3 regions of the Peptoniphilus rhinitidis 1-13 genome follow, and region 1 is predicted to be linked to each of the others. Evidence: predicted binding sites of a transcription regulator. Region 1 holds the regulator's gene; each other region holds the start of a gene.
What was found. Region 1 encodes HrcA, which represses chaperone genes, less so after heat shock. Its sites were predicted from a motif close to ATTAGCACTCNATANTATNGAGTGCTAAT; they were not measured.
Positions count from the first base shown of each region.

Region 1 (5,642 bases):
CTCCATTTTCTCCGCCATTTTCTCCAACAGAACCTTGTCCTTTTAAAGAAATAATATTTCCAGAGTCCACACCTTTGGGAATTTTTACTTTTAATTTTTTGCTCTTCGAAACTTTTCCCTTACCATGGCAAACTTTACATGGCTTTTCAATTACTTCACCTGTTCCATCACATTTGTCACAAGTTGAAGTTCTAACAAATCTTCCAAAAGGAGTGTTTTGTTCTGAAGTAACTTCACCAGTACCATGACACTTGTCACATTCATGTTTTTCTGTTCCGGGTTCCATTTTGCTTCCATGACAGTGTTCACATTCCTCTTGTACTTTTACAGAAATTTCTTTTTCAGCGCCAAAGATTGCTTCAAAAAAATCAAGTGTTACATCAACTCTAGTGTCAGGCCCCTTTCTAGGCATATCTTTTCTACTTCTAGAATCATATCGACTAGATTTTGATCCGCCAAAAATATCAAATATATCATCAAAAATATCAGAGAAGCCACCAAAGCCGCTTCCACCAGCACCCATATTTCCTTTAAGTCCTTCTTCTCCATAGACATCATAAATTTGTCTTTTTTCATCGTCAGAAAGAACTTCATAAGCATAGGAAATCTCTTTAAACTTTGCCTCTGCCACTTCGTCCCCTGGATTTAAGTCTGGGTGATATTTTTTTGCAAGTTTTTTATAGGATTTTTTTAAATCATCTTTGTTTGCATTTTTTTCAACTTCAAGAATCTCATAAAAATTTCTCATCTTCCACCTCAATAGTTTTATATTCTAATATAAATCGTAAAAAAAATAAAGCATATTTATTTTAGTTATTCATTAATTTTAAAACATAAAATATTACATAAAAAAAGTTGCAGCCGAAACTGCAACAATTTTATTTAATTATTATTCTTCGTCGTCATCTACAACTTCATAGTCAGCATCAACTACATCATCGTCTTGATTTGAATTATCTGCTCCAGTTTCTCCTGCTTGTTCTTGTTGTTGCTTGTAAATTTCTTCAGAAATTGCATAGAAAGCTTGAGTAAGTTCTTCTGTCTTAGATTTTATAGCTTCTAAATCTTCGCCATCTTTTACATCTTTAAGACCTTTAATTGCTTCTTCAATTTTATTTTTATCTGCATCAGAGATCTTTCCCTCAACATCTTTCAAAGTATTTTCTGATTGATAAATCATTGAATCGGCATTGTTCTTAGCTTCGATTAGATCCTTTTTCTTAGCGTCTTCTTGTGCATACATTTCAGCTTCTTTAACTTTCTTTTCAATTTCTTCTTCATTTAAGTTAGTAGAAGATGTGATTGTAATATGTTGTTCCTTACCTGTTCCAAGATCTTTTGCATTTACATTTACAATACCATTTGCGTCAATATCAAATGTTACTTCAATTTGTGGAACTCCTCTTCTTGCTGGAGCAATTCCATCAAGCGTAAATCTTCCAAGAGTAACATTGTCCTTTGCCATTTGTCTTTCACCTTGAAGTACGTGAATTTCTACAGACGTTTGATTGTCTGCTGCAGTTGTAAAAACTTGTGACTTCTTAGTTGGAATAGTTGTATTTCTTTCAATAAGTCTTGTTGTAATATTACCCATTGTTTCAATTCCAAGGGAAAGTGGTGTTACATCAAGTAGTAATAAATCTTTTACATCTCCTGAAAGAACTCCACCTTGAATAGCTGCACCAAGAGCGACACATTCATCTGGGTTAATATCTTTTTGTGGTTGTTTTCCAGTTAATTTTTTAATACATTCTTGTACTGCTGGGATTCTTGTTGAACCACCAACTAAAAGAACTTTATCTATATCATTTGCAGAAAGTCCTGCATCTTTTAAAGCATCTTTAACAGGTCCTTCAGTCATTTTAACCAAATCAGCAGTAAGTTCATCAAACTTAGAACGAGTTATATCCATATTTAAGTGAAGTGGACCAGATGCTGAAGCTGTAATAAATGGAAGATTTATATTTGTTGACATTGTAGAAGAAAGTTCTTTCTTAGCTTTTTCAGCTGCTTCTTTTAATCTTTGAAGACTCATCTTATCAGCTTTTAAATCAACACCATTTTCTTTTTTGAATTCTTCTGCAATATAATCAATTAATCTATTGTCAAAGTCATCTCCACCAAGTTTATTGTTACCACGAGTTGCGTGTACTTCAAAAACTCCATCAGAAAGTTCAAGAATTGAAACGTCAAAAGTACCACCGCCAAGGTCATATACCATAACAGTTTGTGCCTTGCCATCTTTATCTTCTCCATAAGCAAGAGCTGCTGCAGTTGGTTCATTTACAATTCTCTTTACATCAAGTCCTGCAATTCTTCCTGCGTCTTTAGTTGCTTGTCTTTGAGCATCTGTAAAATAAGCTGGAACAGTTATAACAGCTTCTGTAATTTTTTCTCCAAGATAGGATTCTGCATCAGATTTTAATTTTTGTAAAATCATCGCTGAAATATCTTGTGGTGTATAAGTTTTTGAATCTATTTTTACATTAAAATCAGAACCCATGTGTCTTTTAATTGAAGAAACAGTTCTATCTGGATTTGTTATAGCTTGTCTTTTAGCAGTTTCTCCTACTAATCTTTCGCCATCTTTTGTGAAAGCTACAACAGATGGAGTAGTTCTATTACCTTCTATATTTGGAATTATTACAGAGTCTCCACCTTCCATTACTGCTACTGCAGAGTTAGTTGTTCCTAAATCAATACCAATTATTTTTCCCATTTAAATTTCCTCCTAAATAAACTAAATTATTGTGAAACCTTAACCATTGCTGGTCTTAATGTCTTATCATCAATTAAATAACCTTTTTGTAAAACTTCAATTACATAGCCACTTTCATATTCATCAGAATCTTCAGTTAGCACTGCGTGGTGATACATTGGGTCGAATTCTTCGCCCAGTGCTTTCATTTCTACTATACCTTCGTTCTTAAGAACATCAGTAAGTTGATCTTTTATCATTCTTATCCCGTCATAAGTTGAATCCTTATCACCAATAGAATCCATAGCTCTTTCAAAATTGTCAATAACAGGAAGTAAATCATTTACTATTTTTTTTACACCAAGTTCAACAAACTCAGATTTTTGAGTTTCAGTCCTCCTCTTATAATTTGAAAAGTCGGCTTGAAGTCTCATAAATTTGTCCATTAAATTTTTATATTTTTCATCTTCATCTGAAGCTTCTTCTTTTACTTCTTCAGAACCTTCTTCGTTTTCTATTTCTTCTGTTTCATCTTTTTCTAAATTTTCTTCATCTAAAACATCTTCTTTTTTTATATCATCATTTGTCATGTACTCCCTCACATTTCTTCTAATCCACTTTTAACAGCATCGCTAAAAACTTTTACGACTTTAACCAATCTCATATAGTCAATTCTAACAGGTCCAATAAGACCAATGCTCCCATAAATTCCATAACTTGTAGCAAAGGGTGCTCTTATAATAGTATTCTCTTTCATAAGATTGGCACTATTTTCTGAACCAATAATAACCTCAACATCACTTGTAAAGTTATCCTCTTTTAGAATTTGAAATAAACTATCTCTGTCCTCAACTAAATTCATAAAATCTTTAGCTTTCTCAAGATCTTTGTATTCATCAAAATTCAAAATATTAGTGAGGCCGTCATAATAAATCTCAATGGAAGATACTTTTTTATTAAAATTACTTGCAATTTTTATAATATTTGAAATAAAAGCTGCATGTCTTACCATATTATCAGAAAGAGAAATCTTTAACGATTCAATCTTATCAAAATCAATTCCTGAAACTTTCTCATTTAAAACTCTCTCAATATAATAAAAATCATCATTGGGAATATTTTCTATGTCTAGAAAATATCTTTCCATAACTCCTCTATCTCCTATTAAGACAAGGAGTGCAGTTTTTTCATCAATTTTTACAAGAGTGAGCCTTTTTATCTTTTTGTCAGCTTTTTCTGGTGCAATTAAATATGCAGTGCAATTGCTAATGCTGGCAAGTAAACTCACAGTGTTTTTATAAAAATCTTCTAAATTGCTTGAATTATATAAAATTTTATCCTTGATTTTAAGTGATGCTTCCATGTCGTGAAAAGTACTAAAATTTTTAAAAATTTCATCAACATAAAATCTATAAGCCTTGTCGGAAGGAATTCTTCCTGCTGATTGATGAGGCTTATTTAAAAAACCAAGGTCTTCAAGATCTGCCATTTCATTTCTTATAGTCGCAGAACTCACTCCTAGATTGTACTCCTTGGAAAGAGTTCTGGAACCGACGGGAGTAGGCATATCAATATATGCTTCAATTATGGCATTTAAAATATTCATTTTACGATCATCCATAATTTTCCTCCTTTTTGTTAGCACTCATTTGTATCGAGTGCTAACTTACATATATAGTACTCCCTCCTTGTAACTTTGTCAAGGAATTTTAAAATTTTTTTTATTTTATCTTTCTTTTTCTAAATCAAAATAAATTTCTTACAAAAATTAAATTCAAATTTTTTAAAATACATTTATTTATTAAACTTAAAAATTTTTCCAATCTTCACTCTCTTTGTGTTAAAATTAATATTTGGAGATGATTACTTTGAAAAAAAATGAAACACTATCCTTTGTTCTTACAATTGTAATTGCAGTTTTAATTGCACTTTTTGTTAGAAACTTTATTTTTAATATAGCTGTTGTAAATGGAGAATCTATGAATCCAACTTTAAATGAAAAAGACAAATTAATTTGCCTTTCCTATAAAAGATTTAAAGATCTTCCTCGTGGTGAAATTGTTGTAATTGATGCACCCAATGATAGTAGAAATTACATCAAGAGAATTATAGCAAAGGGTGGCGACACTATTGAATTTAAAGATGGAAAAGTTATTTTAAATGGAAAAGTCCTAGAAGAAAATTATACTTCAAGTGATTATACTGAGTCCTCAATAGAAAAATTAACTCTTAAAGAAGATGAGTACTTCGTTATGGGCGACAATAGACTTCCTAAGATGAGCGTTGACTCCAGATATTTCGGCCCAATTAATAAAAAAAGAATTAAATCTGCTGCTGTATATAGAATGTTCCCTATTAAAGACAAAGGATCCCTTGAACTTGAAAGTAAAAATAAAAATTAATAAAATTTTATATTTATTTAATAGATAAAATCCCCTAGAACTTTGGAGGTATAATTTGAGAAATCAAAAAAATATTAGAAATTTTTCAATAATTGCACATATTGACCACGGAAAATCTACTCTTGCCGACAGACTTATTGAATCTACAGGAATGTTAACAAAAAGAGAAATGGACGAACAAGTCTTGGATTCAATGGAACTTGAGCGTGAGAGGGGAATCACAATTAAACTAAAGGCAATAAGACTTATTTATAAAGATGACAGAGATGGAGAAGAATACATTTTTAATTTAATAGACACTCCTGGTCATGTTGATTTTAACTACGAAGTTTCCCGCTCTCTTGCAGCTTGCGAAGGTGCGATTGTAGTTGTTGATGCTGCACAAGGTGTTGAAGCACAAACTCTTGCCAATGTATATCTTGCCATTGATCAAGATCTTGAACTTGTTCCAGTAATAAATAAAATTGATCTTCCAAGTGCAAGACCTGATGAAATAAAAGAAGAAATAGAAGATATAATTGGAATTGAAACAGAAGGCATTC
Region 1 is NZ_BAEW01000004.1:57,342-62,983, forward strand. Features, by position in the region: gene dnaJ (molecular chaperone DnaJ) at 1-748, opposite strand, end outside; gene dnaK (molecular chaperone DnaK) at 890-2,719, opposite strand; gene grpE (nucleotide exchange factor GrpE) at 2,746-3,288, opposite strand; gene hrcA (heat-inducible transcriptional repressor HrcA) at 3,297-4,319, opposite strand; gene lepB (signal peptidase I) at 4,558-5,100, shown strand; gene lepA (translation elongation factor 4) at 5,156-5,642, shown strand, end outside.

Region 2 (5,642 bases), on a different contig from region 1:
AGTTCGTTGGACAAGATGACAATACTTCTACTATTCCAAAGCCTTTACCTTCAAGTTGATGCTTGAAACATTCTTTTATTGCTTTTTTTGCTTTTCTAATATTTGCTGGAGTGTCAACTGAAACTCTTTCAACAAATTTTGCTCCGTCAATTGTAGCAAGCATTTCAGAAACTTTTAGTGGCTTTCCGCACCAATTTTCATCTCTACCATAAGGAGAAGTAGTTGTAACTTGCCCAACTAATGTTGTTGGCGCCATTTGTCCACCAGTCATTCCATAAATTGCATTGTTTACAAAAATTGTTGAAATATTTTCTCCTCTATGTGCTGCTTGTACAATTTCTGCGGTACCAATTGATGCCAAATCACCATCCCCTTGATAAGTAAACACAAGATTATTTGGATGCACTCTTTTTATTCCAGTTGCAACTGCTGGTGCTCTTCCATGTGCTGCTTCATGCATGTCACAATTAAAATATTTATATGCAAGAACTGCACATCCTACTGGTGCAACTCCAATTGCATCATCTAAAACTCCAAGTTCAACTAGCGATTCTGCCACAAGTTTATGAATTACTCCATGGGTACATCCTGGACAGTAATGTGTTTCATTTCTAGTCAAACCTTCTGAATATTTATATAAAACTTTTTCATTAGTTTTTTCCATTATTTAAGACCTCCTAAAACATTAAGAGCAGCTTCTTTTATTTCTTCTACATTTGGAATAACTCCACCTTGTCTTCCAAAGAAGTGAACATTTTGTCTTCCTTCAACTGCAATTTTAACATCATCAGTCATTTGTCCTTGATTCATTTCACAAACTAATATGTCTTTACAATTTGGATTAATATCTTTAAAGGCATCATAAGGATATGGCCAACAAGTTATTGGACGAATAAGACCAACTTTATACCCTTCTTCTCTCAAATGTTCTATTGCACTTTTTGCAATTCTAGCAGTAGTTCCATAGGCACTTATAACAAGATCTGCATCTTCTATACCATAAGCTTCTACTCTAATTTCATTTTCTGTAATTTCTCTATATTTTTCTATTAAATGTTTGTTGTGTTCTTCAAGTTCATCGGCAGAAAGATAAATTGAATTTATAATATTTCTTTCTCCATTATTTTTGCCCTTCCCTCTTGTTGCCCAAGTTTTTTCTGGGAGAGTCATTTTTTCTTGCATTCCAAATTCAACTGGCTCCATCATTTGTCCTAGAACACCATCACTCATTATTACGACAGGATTTCTATACTTGTCCGCCAAATCAAAACCAAGTTCTATTAAATTTACAAGTTCTTGAACTGAAGAAGGTGCCAAAGTTATAGTTCTATAATCTCCATTACCTCCACCCCTTGTTGATTGGAAATAATCTGTTTGAGAAGGCTGAATTGATCCAAGTCCTGGACCTCCTCTCATCATATTTACAATTACACAAGGAAGTTCAGCTCCTGCCATGTAAGAAATACCTTCTTGCATAAGCGAAACTCCTGGAGATGAAGAAGAAGTCATAACTCTTGCTCCTGCTCCGGCTGCTCCGTAAAGCATATTTATAGCTGCAACTTCTGATTCAGCTTGCAAAAAACATCCATCAACCTTTGGAAGTTCCCTTGATAAATATTCAGGAATTTCAGATTGCGGAGTAATAGGATATCCGAAAAAATATTTACATCCAGCTTCTATTGCTGCTGCACCAACTGCTTCGTTTCCCTTCATAAGTACTTTTGTCATGTAAACACCCCTTAAGAAATTTTATAAACTGTTATTATTGAATCTGGACAAGTTATTGCACAATTTTGACAAGCTATACAATCTTCTGGTCTTTTTGCCATTGCTGGTGCATATCCCTTTGCATTAATAGTTTCTCTATCAAGTTCAATAACATCCTTTGGACACACTGTTACGCATAGTCCACAACCTTTACATCTGTCTTTTTCAAATTCAACTCTGCCATTAGCCATAATTTACCTCCTATAACATCCAATCTTCTCTAAAAAATAAATCTATTGGAAAAACTTCTGCTTCTAAATTTAAATCTCTAACTTCCTTTTCTATACTTTTAAGGCATACTGCATATACATAAGGAAGATTTAATTTTTTTGAAACTTCTCTTGCAAGTTCATCGCCATATAAAATGTCATCTACTGTAGTTTCCTTTAAAAAATGTGTGGTATTAATTATTCCAGTGACTTTTGTCTGTGAATGACCTTCTACTTGTCCAATAAAATCTCTTACCGACTCAAAATCTTTTGTTTCAGGTCTATTTCTATTTATTACAAAATAATGATCATACCCTTCTCTTTTCAAAATATCTCTATACCTTCCAAGAGAAAGCGAACCCTTAGGATTTCCTCCAACATCTAAAACGGCTCTATAATCTTTATTTTCTAAAGGTTTTAAAATTGCAGCATCAACTGCTGGGATATCTAGAGAATTCTTTTCTCTCATATTAGATGAAAATGATTCCACACCTCTTTCATCTAAAAAATCCATTTTTTCTCTAATTCTGAAATATGTATTTATAATATCCAAGTCAACTGCTGCAACTTTTTCAAAATATTTTTTCAAATAGAGGCAGTAATTAATCGCAAATTCTGTCTTTCCGCTTCCAAAATGTCCTGTAATTATTTTTATTCTATTTCCATTTTCTACTTCTTTATACATCTTCCCCTCCAATCAAAAATATCAAATATATTATACATCAACTAAAAAAATTTGAAAACAATTGCAGCTTATATTTTTATTTATTATGGAAATTTATTTAATTTTTTGTCTAAACTTAGACTTTCTAAGGCTCTTTATTAGAGAATTTTATTTTTCAAAACTAACTTAAAATATTTTAAAAATAAAATTTGACTAATGAAACAAAAAGATATATTATTAGCAATAGAGTGCTTCGAGTGCTAATGAGAAAGGTGATAATACTATGAAAAATAAAAAATACAATGCACAAACAGAAAGATTAATGGATTTAATGATAAATTCCATTTACACAAATAAAGAAATATTTTTGAGAGAGTTAATTTCAAATGCGAGTGATGCAATGGACAAAATGTATTACATTGCACTTAATGACAAAAATGTAAAATTTAATCACGAAGACTATTTTATAAGAATCACTCCTGATAAAGAAAATAGAACTTTAACAATTGAAGATAATGGTATTGGAATGAGCGAAGACGAACTCGTAGAAAATTTGGGTACAATTGCAAAATCCGGTTCTTTAGATTTTAAAAAATTAAACGAAAAAGAAGATAATCACGAAATCATTGGACAATTTGGGGTAGGCTTCTACTCTGCATTTATGGTTGCCGATGAAATTTCTGTTTTATCTAAATCTTATAAAGATGATATAGCTCATCTATTTAAGTCCCAGGGTGCAGAAGGTTATTCAATAGAAGATGCAAAAAAAGATTCTCATGGAACAATTATAACTCTTCACTTAAAAGAAAATAGCGAAGATGAAAACTATGATAAATACCTTGATGAATATGAAATAAGAGATCTTGTGAGCCACTACTCCAACTACATCAGCTACCCAATTAAAATGGAAGTTGAAAAGAAAAAACCAAGCGATGATTCCACTGAAGAAGATCCAAAATTTGAATCTTATAGAGAAGACGATGTGCTAAATTCTTCTGTCCCAATGTGGAGAAAAAATAAAAACGAACTCACAGAAGAAGACTACAACAACTTCTTTAGACAAAGACATTTTGGGTTTGAAGATCCTCTTGCACACATCCATGTGAGCGTTGAAGGCGCAATTTCCTTTAAATCAATTCTATACATTCCATCAAGAAGACCTTTTGACTTCTTTAATCCAGATAGAAAGGGCGGACTTGAACTTTATTCCAATGGAGTTTTGATTATGGATAAGTGCGAAGAACTCTTGCCGAACTATTTGAACTTCGTAAAAGGTGTAGTTGACTCTGAAGATATTTCTCTAAATATTTCTCGTGAAATGCTACAAAAAACTCGTGAATTGCAATTAATTAAGAAAAATATAGAAAAGAAAATCCTTGATGAACTTGCAAAAATCCTTAAAAATGACAGGGAAAAATACAGAGAATTCTTTAAAAACTTTGGAGTTAGCCTAAAGTCAGGCGCTTATGAAAATTATGGTGCTGACAAAGATAAATTAAAAGACCTATTTATTTTTGCTACAACAAAAAGAGAAGATGCAACTTTCAATGAATACAGAAAAGAAATGAAGCCAGACCAAGACTTTATCTACTATGCAAATGGATCCTCAATCGAAGCTATTAAGGACCTACCACAAATCAAGCACTTTATTGATAAGGACATAGAAGTTCTTGCCCTAACAGACCCAATTGACGAATTTGTCATTAAGATGTTAGAAGAATATGACGACAAGAAGTTTAAGTCAATTTCTGAAACAGAAGATGTAAAAGAAGAAGACGAAAAAACTCTTAAAGACTATGTGAAGAAGATGAAGGAAATCTTGGAAGGAGAAGTCTCATCAATTAGAGAAAATCCAAATCTAAAAGATGATGCAGCCTACCTTTCAAGCAAGGGGGAAATCTCCATTGAAATGGAAAAAACTCTTAAAAACATGCCAAACAACCAGGGCTTCAAGGCAGACAAGGTTCTAGAAGTAAATCCAAACCACCCTGCCCTTAAGAAGCTAAAGGAAATGGACCAAGCTTCAGAAGAATTCAAGACTTACACAAAACTCTTATACGACGGAGCAAGACTTGTTGCAGGTCTAGACATAGAAGACCCAATTGCTTATGCAAGAAATGTTTCAAAGTTAATGTAAAAAAGATTTTATACAAATAATTAAGAATTTAAGACAAATTAAGGCTCTTTTCATTCTGAGAAGAGCCTTTTTATCGTAAATTTTAATTTTAAAAAAAGCTGATGTGCAAGATAGGTAAATCTATTCTACACATCAACTTTTTTATTAAAATATATTTTTCAATATTTTTTCAAAAGTGCCTAATTCTTGTTCTGATTTTCCTAAAGTACATTTTTTCTGCCTACCTTTTATTAACATAGTCTATTTCTTAACTAGTGATTTCTAACAAAAAGTAAAACTAATAACAAAACCACCATATTTACATGTTTTAATGCGTTTTTTTAATTTTATATAATAGTTTATAAATTAATATGCTCTAGCAAATGAACTCGGATCAATCGCTGACTTAATAGCTATTGGAATATGCAGCATTAAGTTTCCCTTAAAAATATATTCATTAGAATATACATCTACAAATGTATTCGCTCCAATTGCAACAAATGGGGAATTGGAATCTGCGTACTCAGAAAATCCTGTATTTACATTAAAAGGCACTGAAACCCCAAAGCGAGATCGTTGATTATCAGGTGGGTATGAATTACATGCAATAAGAAGTTCTGTATTCTTAATAGAAATATTGTTTAATCTATCAATAATTCTCCAGTTTCCTTCTACTGATGTAAGTAAATATTTTCCATTTCTATGTTTATAATTTAATCGAGCCCACGCTTTAACATACCCATTAGTTGTATCATCTGATAGGCTTCCACTATACCCCTCCATTATTACTTTAGATGGTAAATAAACTTCGTATTCAACAAATGCACTATCGTCAATTGAGTTGTTTGAGACTGAATTGAGAACAGGTAATTTGACCTCTTTAACT
Region 2 is NZ_BAEW01000013.1:20,052-25,693, reverse strand. Features, by position in the region: gene RH95_RS07320 (thiamine pyrophosphate-dependent enzyme) at 1-664, opposite strand, end outside; gene RH95_RS07315 (3-methyl-2-oxobutanoate dehydrogenase subunit VorB) at 664-1,728, opposite strand; gene RH95_RS07310 (4Fe-4S dicluster domain-containing protein) at 1,740-1,958, opposite strand; gene RH95_RS07305 (ATP-binding protein) at 1,969-2,661, opposite strand; gene htpG (molecular chaperone HtpG) at 2,924-4,777, shown strand; gene RH95_RS07295 (hypothetical protein) at 5,123-5,642, opposite strand, start outside.
Region 2: htpG (molecular chaperone HtpG) is a predicted target of HrcA. The motif match lies at 2,877-2,905, and genes of this name have one in related genera.

Region 3 (5,642 bases), on a different contig from region 1:
GCTCTTGCTGGAATAATGTTCTTATGGGTTGCAGGAAAAGATTATGCCCTTGACGCAGTAAATGAAGGTTCTGGCAAAAAAATTGGCAGTTGGTATTATCCTCTAGCTAAATATGTATATGTAACAGCCGCTCTTGTGGCTCTCATTGCAGGAGCAATCCTAGGGGGAATTGGCTAATATAATTTTATGCAATATAAGAAGTGTTGGTTTGTCGCCAACACTTTTATACTTTTAACTTATCTTTTAATTTAAAAATTATCCTTTTTATTTCTAAAATCTATAAATTCATCTAAATCCTTTGCTATGAAGAAAGGATTTATTTTTTTCTCTATTCCAATTGTTGAAGGAAGTGTAATTTTATCCTCTTTTCTCAAATTTTTTACTTCTTCATATTCCTTATCCAAGTCTTCATTAGAAATCACAGATTTTGCAAATTTTAAATTATTAAGAGAGTACTCATGAGCAGCATAAACTTTTGTATTATCATCAAGCTTTTTTAATCTCCTTAGTCCATCGTAGGATGCTTTATAATTTTTTGTAAAAACTCTACCACAACCCGCAAGAAAAAGTGCATCTCCACAAAATAAATTATCTCCCATCAAATAAGAAATGTGTCCTTTCGTGTGTCCACCTGTTAAAATCACTTTAAAATTTTCACTCAAGAGTTCAAATTCATCGCCATCTTTTAAATTAACATTATTGTACTCTTTAGTTTCAATGGGCCCATAAACTTTTGATCCATATTTATTTTTAAGTTCAGCCACTCCACCTACATGATCACTGTGCTTGTGAGTTAAAAGAATATAATCAAGATTTTTATCTTTCAAATAATTTATTACAGGACTTGCTTCGCCAGGGTCAAACACAATAATTTTATAGTCCTTTTCAATTGTCCAAATATAATTGTCATCAAAAGCTTTTATATAATTAATAAACATATAACACCTCTTAATATAAGTACTCTTCTTTACTAGATTTAAACACTACTTAAAATAATTTAAAAGACAGTGATTTTTCATAGCTTATTTGTTTAAGTTTTTGTTTCTTAATATCTCATTTCTCTAAATAAACTCCATTTCAGTCGTTTTTTGCAGTCGCCCTCTCAGTATGAATATAAAAAAGTAGCCTTATTTTTAAGACTACTTCCTACTCTTATTTAGTTAACTTCTTTATATCCAAATCACTCAAAAATGTTTCCTACTTGGTCACATTTTTGACTAAGACTTGATCCGATTTCTCAGAAATCGTGATAAGTCTTTCCATAGATTTTTGCTCGCCAAAAATCTATATTCCCTTATTTTTCTGAATAAGGTTCTTCATAGCTTTAGGCTCCCTTCTGTCGCCTTCAGCTTAAAAACCGTTTCAATCGTGACCAGTCACGATTGAAACTACCATTAATTACATCATTCCCATGCCTGGATTCATTGCTGGCATTTCTGGTTCGTCTTCTTTTATATTTGCTACTGCTGCTTCTGTTGTTAATATCATTGATGCTACGCTTGCTGCATTTTGGAGTGCTGATCTTGTTACTTTTGTTGGATCAACTATTCCTTCTTTTTTCATATCTACATATTCTTTTTTATATGCGTCAAATCCAATTCCATTTTCTTTTGTTTTTACTTGTTCTACTACTACTGAGCCTTCTAACCCTGCGTTTTCTGCTATTTGTCTTAGTGGTTCTTCTAATGCCTTCAAGATAATATTTGCACCAGTTTTTTCGTCATCTTCCAATTCGTCAACTACCTTTGATACTGCATCTATTGAATCAATTAATACAGTTCCGCCGCCTGCAACAATTCCTTCTTCTACTGCTGCTCTTGTTGCTGCAAGTGCATCTTCGATTCTAAGTTTTCTTTCTTTAAGTTCAACTTCTGTTGCTGCACCTACTTGAATTACTGCAACTCCACCAGATAATTTTGCAAGTCTTTCTTGTAATTTTTCTGTGTCAAATTCTGAATCAGATTCTTCAATTTGATTTTTAATGTGGCTGATTCTGTTGTCAAGCTCAGATTTTTCGCCATTTCCATTTACTATAACTGTAAGTTCTTTTTCAACTCTAACTTTTGCTGCTGACCCTAGCATATCAATTGTTGCATCTTTAAGATCTTGACCTAGGTCAGAAGAAATAACTTGTCCACCAGTTAAGATTGCTATATCTTGTAACATATCTTTTCTTCTGTCGCCATATCCTGGAGCTTTAACTCCAACAACATTTAATGTTCCTCTAAGTGAGTTTACAACAAGTGTAGCAAGTGCTTCACCTTCAATGTCGTCAGCTACAATTAAAAGTGGTTTTGATTCTTGTAAAACTTGTTCAAGAAGTGGCAAAATTTCTTGAATATTTGAAATCTTTTTATCCGTAATTAAAATATATGGGTCTTCTAATTCTGCAACCATTTTATCAGAATCTGTAACCATATATGGAGATAGATACCCTCTGTCAAATTGCATACCTTCAACTACGTCAAGGCTTGTTCCCATTGATTTTGATTCTTCAACAGTGATTACACCATCATTTCCAACTTTTTCCATTGCTTCTGAAATAAGTTTTCCAACTTGTTCATTAGCAGCAGATATAGATGCTACTTGTTCAATAGCTTCTTTTGAAGAAACTTCTGTTGAAAAGTTTTTGATTTCTTCAACTGCCTTATCAACTGCTTTTTCAATTCCTTTTTGAAGAACCATTGGATTTGCACCTGCAGCAAGGTTTCTCATTCCTTCTCTTATAATTGCTTGTGCAAGAAGAGTTGCTGTTGTAGTACCATCACCGGCTACATCATTTGTTTTAGTGGCAACTTCTTTTAAAAGTTGAGCTCCCATGTTTTCAAATTTATCTTCGCATTCAATTTCTCTTGCAATAGTTACACCATCATTAGTAATAAGTGGCGTTCCATATTCTTTGTCCAAAATTACATTTCTACCCTTAGGTCCAAGAGTAACTTTAACTGTATCTGCAAGAGTATTTATTCCTTTAATTAATCCTTTTCTAGCATCTTCTGAAAATTTAATTTCCTTAGCCATTTTATCTCTCCTTATTCAATTACTGCCAAGATATCTTGGAATTTAATAATTGTGTATTTTTCCTTATCAAGTTCAATGTCATTTCCTGCATATTTTGAAAAAATAACTTTGTCGCCCACTTTTACAAGGCCCTTCATATCTTCATCTGTATCTAGTTTATTTCCTGTTGCAACAACTTCTGCTATATTTGATTCCTCTTTTGCTGAAGAAGGAAGTACAATTCCTGAAGTAGTTGTTTCTTCTTTTTCAATTTTTTTAATGACGATCTTATCATCAAGTGGTCTAAGTTTCATCTATTTCAACCTCCAATAAATAATTAGCACTCATTGTTCTATTCTGCTAACACTATTATAATAACTCAAATAAAAAATTTTTTCAAGTATAAAAACAAAATTAAAATTTAAAATTTTCCACTTCTATTTAGGCAAAAAGAAATTTTCTATGTCAATCTTTTCCAATTCGAGAAGTTTAATTTTTCTATCTATTCCTCCAGCATATCCTGTTAAATTGCCATCTTTTCCAACAACTCTGTGGCAGGGGATTATTATAGAAATTGGATTGTGTGATACTGCACCACCAACTGCTTGAGAAGACATTTTCTTATAATCTTTTTCCTCAACAAGTTTTTGTGCAATACTTTTATAATTTGTAGTCTTTCCATAAGGTATATCAAGTAAAATTTTCCAAACATCTCTTCTAAAGTCTGTACCCATCATGTGAACTTTTGGCGTAAAACTTGGATTTCTCCCAGAAAAATAAATATCAAGATAGTCCTTAGTATCTTTTATAAAATTATTTTCCTTAAAAATAACATCTTCTTTTAAATTTTCTTTAAAATATTTTTGATTCTCAAACCAAAGGCCTGTCAAACCGCATTTATCTGATGCTATTAAAATATTTCCTAATGGAGATTTATAATTATCTAAATATATCATTTTGTCCTCTAAACTTTTTAACTCTTAATCTAATTACTTTATATACTATATAAGATTTAAATTTATAACCATTTTTTGCAGAAAAAATCTGCAGACTTCCCTGCAGATTTTAAGGAGATGGTTTTATGAAAAATATCACCAGTTAATTTATTCACTTTTATTTAGTCTTAGTGTTGTTGTTTGACTTTTTCAAAGCTTCTATTTCTTTTTTAAGAACTTCTACTTCTTTAACTTCTTTTCTTAATGTTTCTATTTCTTTTAATTCTTTCTTAAGATCTTCGATTTCTTTATTAACTTCTAAATTTTGTCCAGCTTTAACCTTAGCATTTTCATCTTTTAATTTTCTAACTTCTTCTCTAAGTTCTCTAATTTCCTTTTCGGAATCGATCTTATTTTGTGTAACAATATTTTCTAGACTTGACTTAGCAAGCTTTTCATTTTCAAATTCCCTTGCAAGATCTTCAACTTCACCTAAGAACTTTTCAGCATCTTTTGCTGTTGCAACTGGAATGTCTTTTAGCTTTTCTGCCAATCTTTCTCTGTAAGCATCCTTATTTTTTTCAACTATATCTATAATTTCTTGAGCCTTTTCTTTGTATTCACTAGAATTTACAAGATCCTTATAAGCTCTTTCAAAATTTCTCATATAGAATCTGAAGAAATCAGAAAAATCTTCTAATGATGCTTCAGTTTCAAGACCATCAATATAATTCCTTTGAGCCTTTAGTGCTGTTTCTTGATTTTTCTTTTCCAAGAATAAATTAAATTCAAGAAGCTTTAATTCAAGTTCAAGATAATTTTCAAGTTCTTTTTTAGACTTTATCTTTTCCCCATCACTTACACCAATAGTTGGCATTTCAAAAATTTTATCCAGAATTCCTTGATAAAAATCTCTTACATCTTTAACTAATAGTTCAGGTCTATTTTTAATAGCTTCTTCATAAAAGTCAATTGATTTCTTAGAATTTTGAACCACTGGTCTTACAAACTTTTCTAAATTGAAGTTTTCCACAATTCTGTAATAACTATCTGGTATCAACTTGTAGAAATACTTTTTAGACATATCAACTAACTCGTCGCTATAAATTTCAAATAATTCAATTAATTTATTTTGTGCTGAAACAATGTCTAAATCTTTATAAAAGTCGCCATAAGCAAGATATAGTCTGTTTAAAAATTCAACATTCTTGTTGTAGTTTTCCATTGATTCCTTATATCCAGGCACTTGATTGAAAAAGTCTTTGAAATTATCTTCAAACTTTTGATTCATTTGTTTATAATCAGTGAAAAATTCCATTGGATTTTTAAAACTATTTACAAACATATCTGGTCCAAAGGATTTGAAATTTCCAAAATTGAAAGATTCCATAAACTTACTATAAGCTTCCTTTTGATTGTCAAAAATATTCTTTTGCATTTCTAACATATCTTCAAAAAAATTTTTATTATCCATTACTTCCTCCTATTTTTAGTTCTTGCATTTAACCATTCCACTTTAAAGTCTTTATTTTTGTTTTGCTTTAGTAGATTATAATATCAAAATAAAATAAGGTCAACTCAAGATTACCTTTTCCTGCGGATTTTACGAAAATTTTACTACTTATTTAATTTTTCTTTATTTTTATTCCTATTTTATTCTTCTTTCATTTCTCTTATTATATTGTTACCCAACTAAATAGATATTAT
Region 3 is NZ_BAEW01000008.1:27,358-32,999, forward strand. Features, by position in the region: gene RH95_RS06050 (sodium-dependent transporter) at 1-177, shown strand, start outside; gene gloB (hydroxyacylglutathione hydrolase) at 249-938, opposite strand; gene groL (chaperonin GroEL) at 1,399-3,021, opposite strand; gene RH95_RS06065 (co-chaperone GroES) at 3,033-3,314, opposite strand; gene RH95_RS06070 (methylated-DNA--[protein]-cysteine S-methyltransferase) at 3,438-3,956, opposite strand; gene RH95_RS06075 (hypothetical protein) at 4,114-5,409, opposite strand.
Region 3: RH95_RS06065 (co-chaperone GroES) is a predicted target of HrcA. The motif match lies at 3,337-3,365, and genes of this name have one in related genera.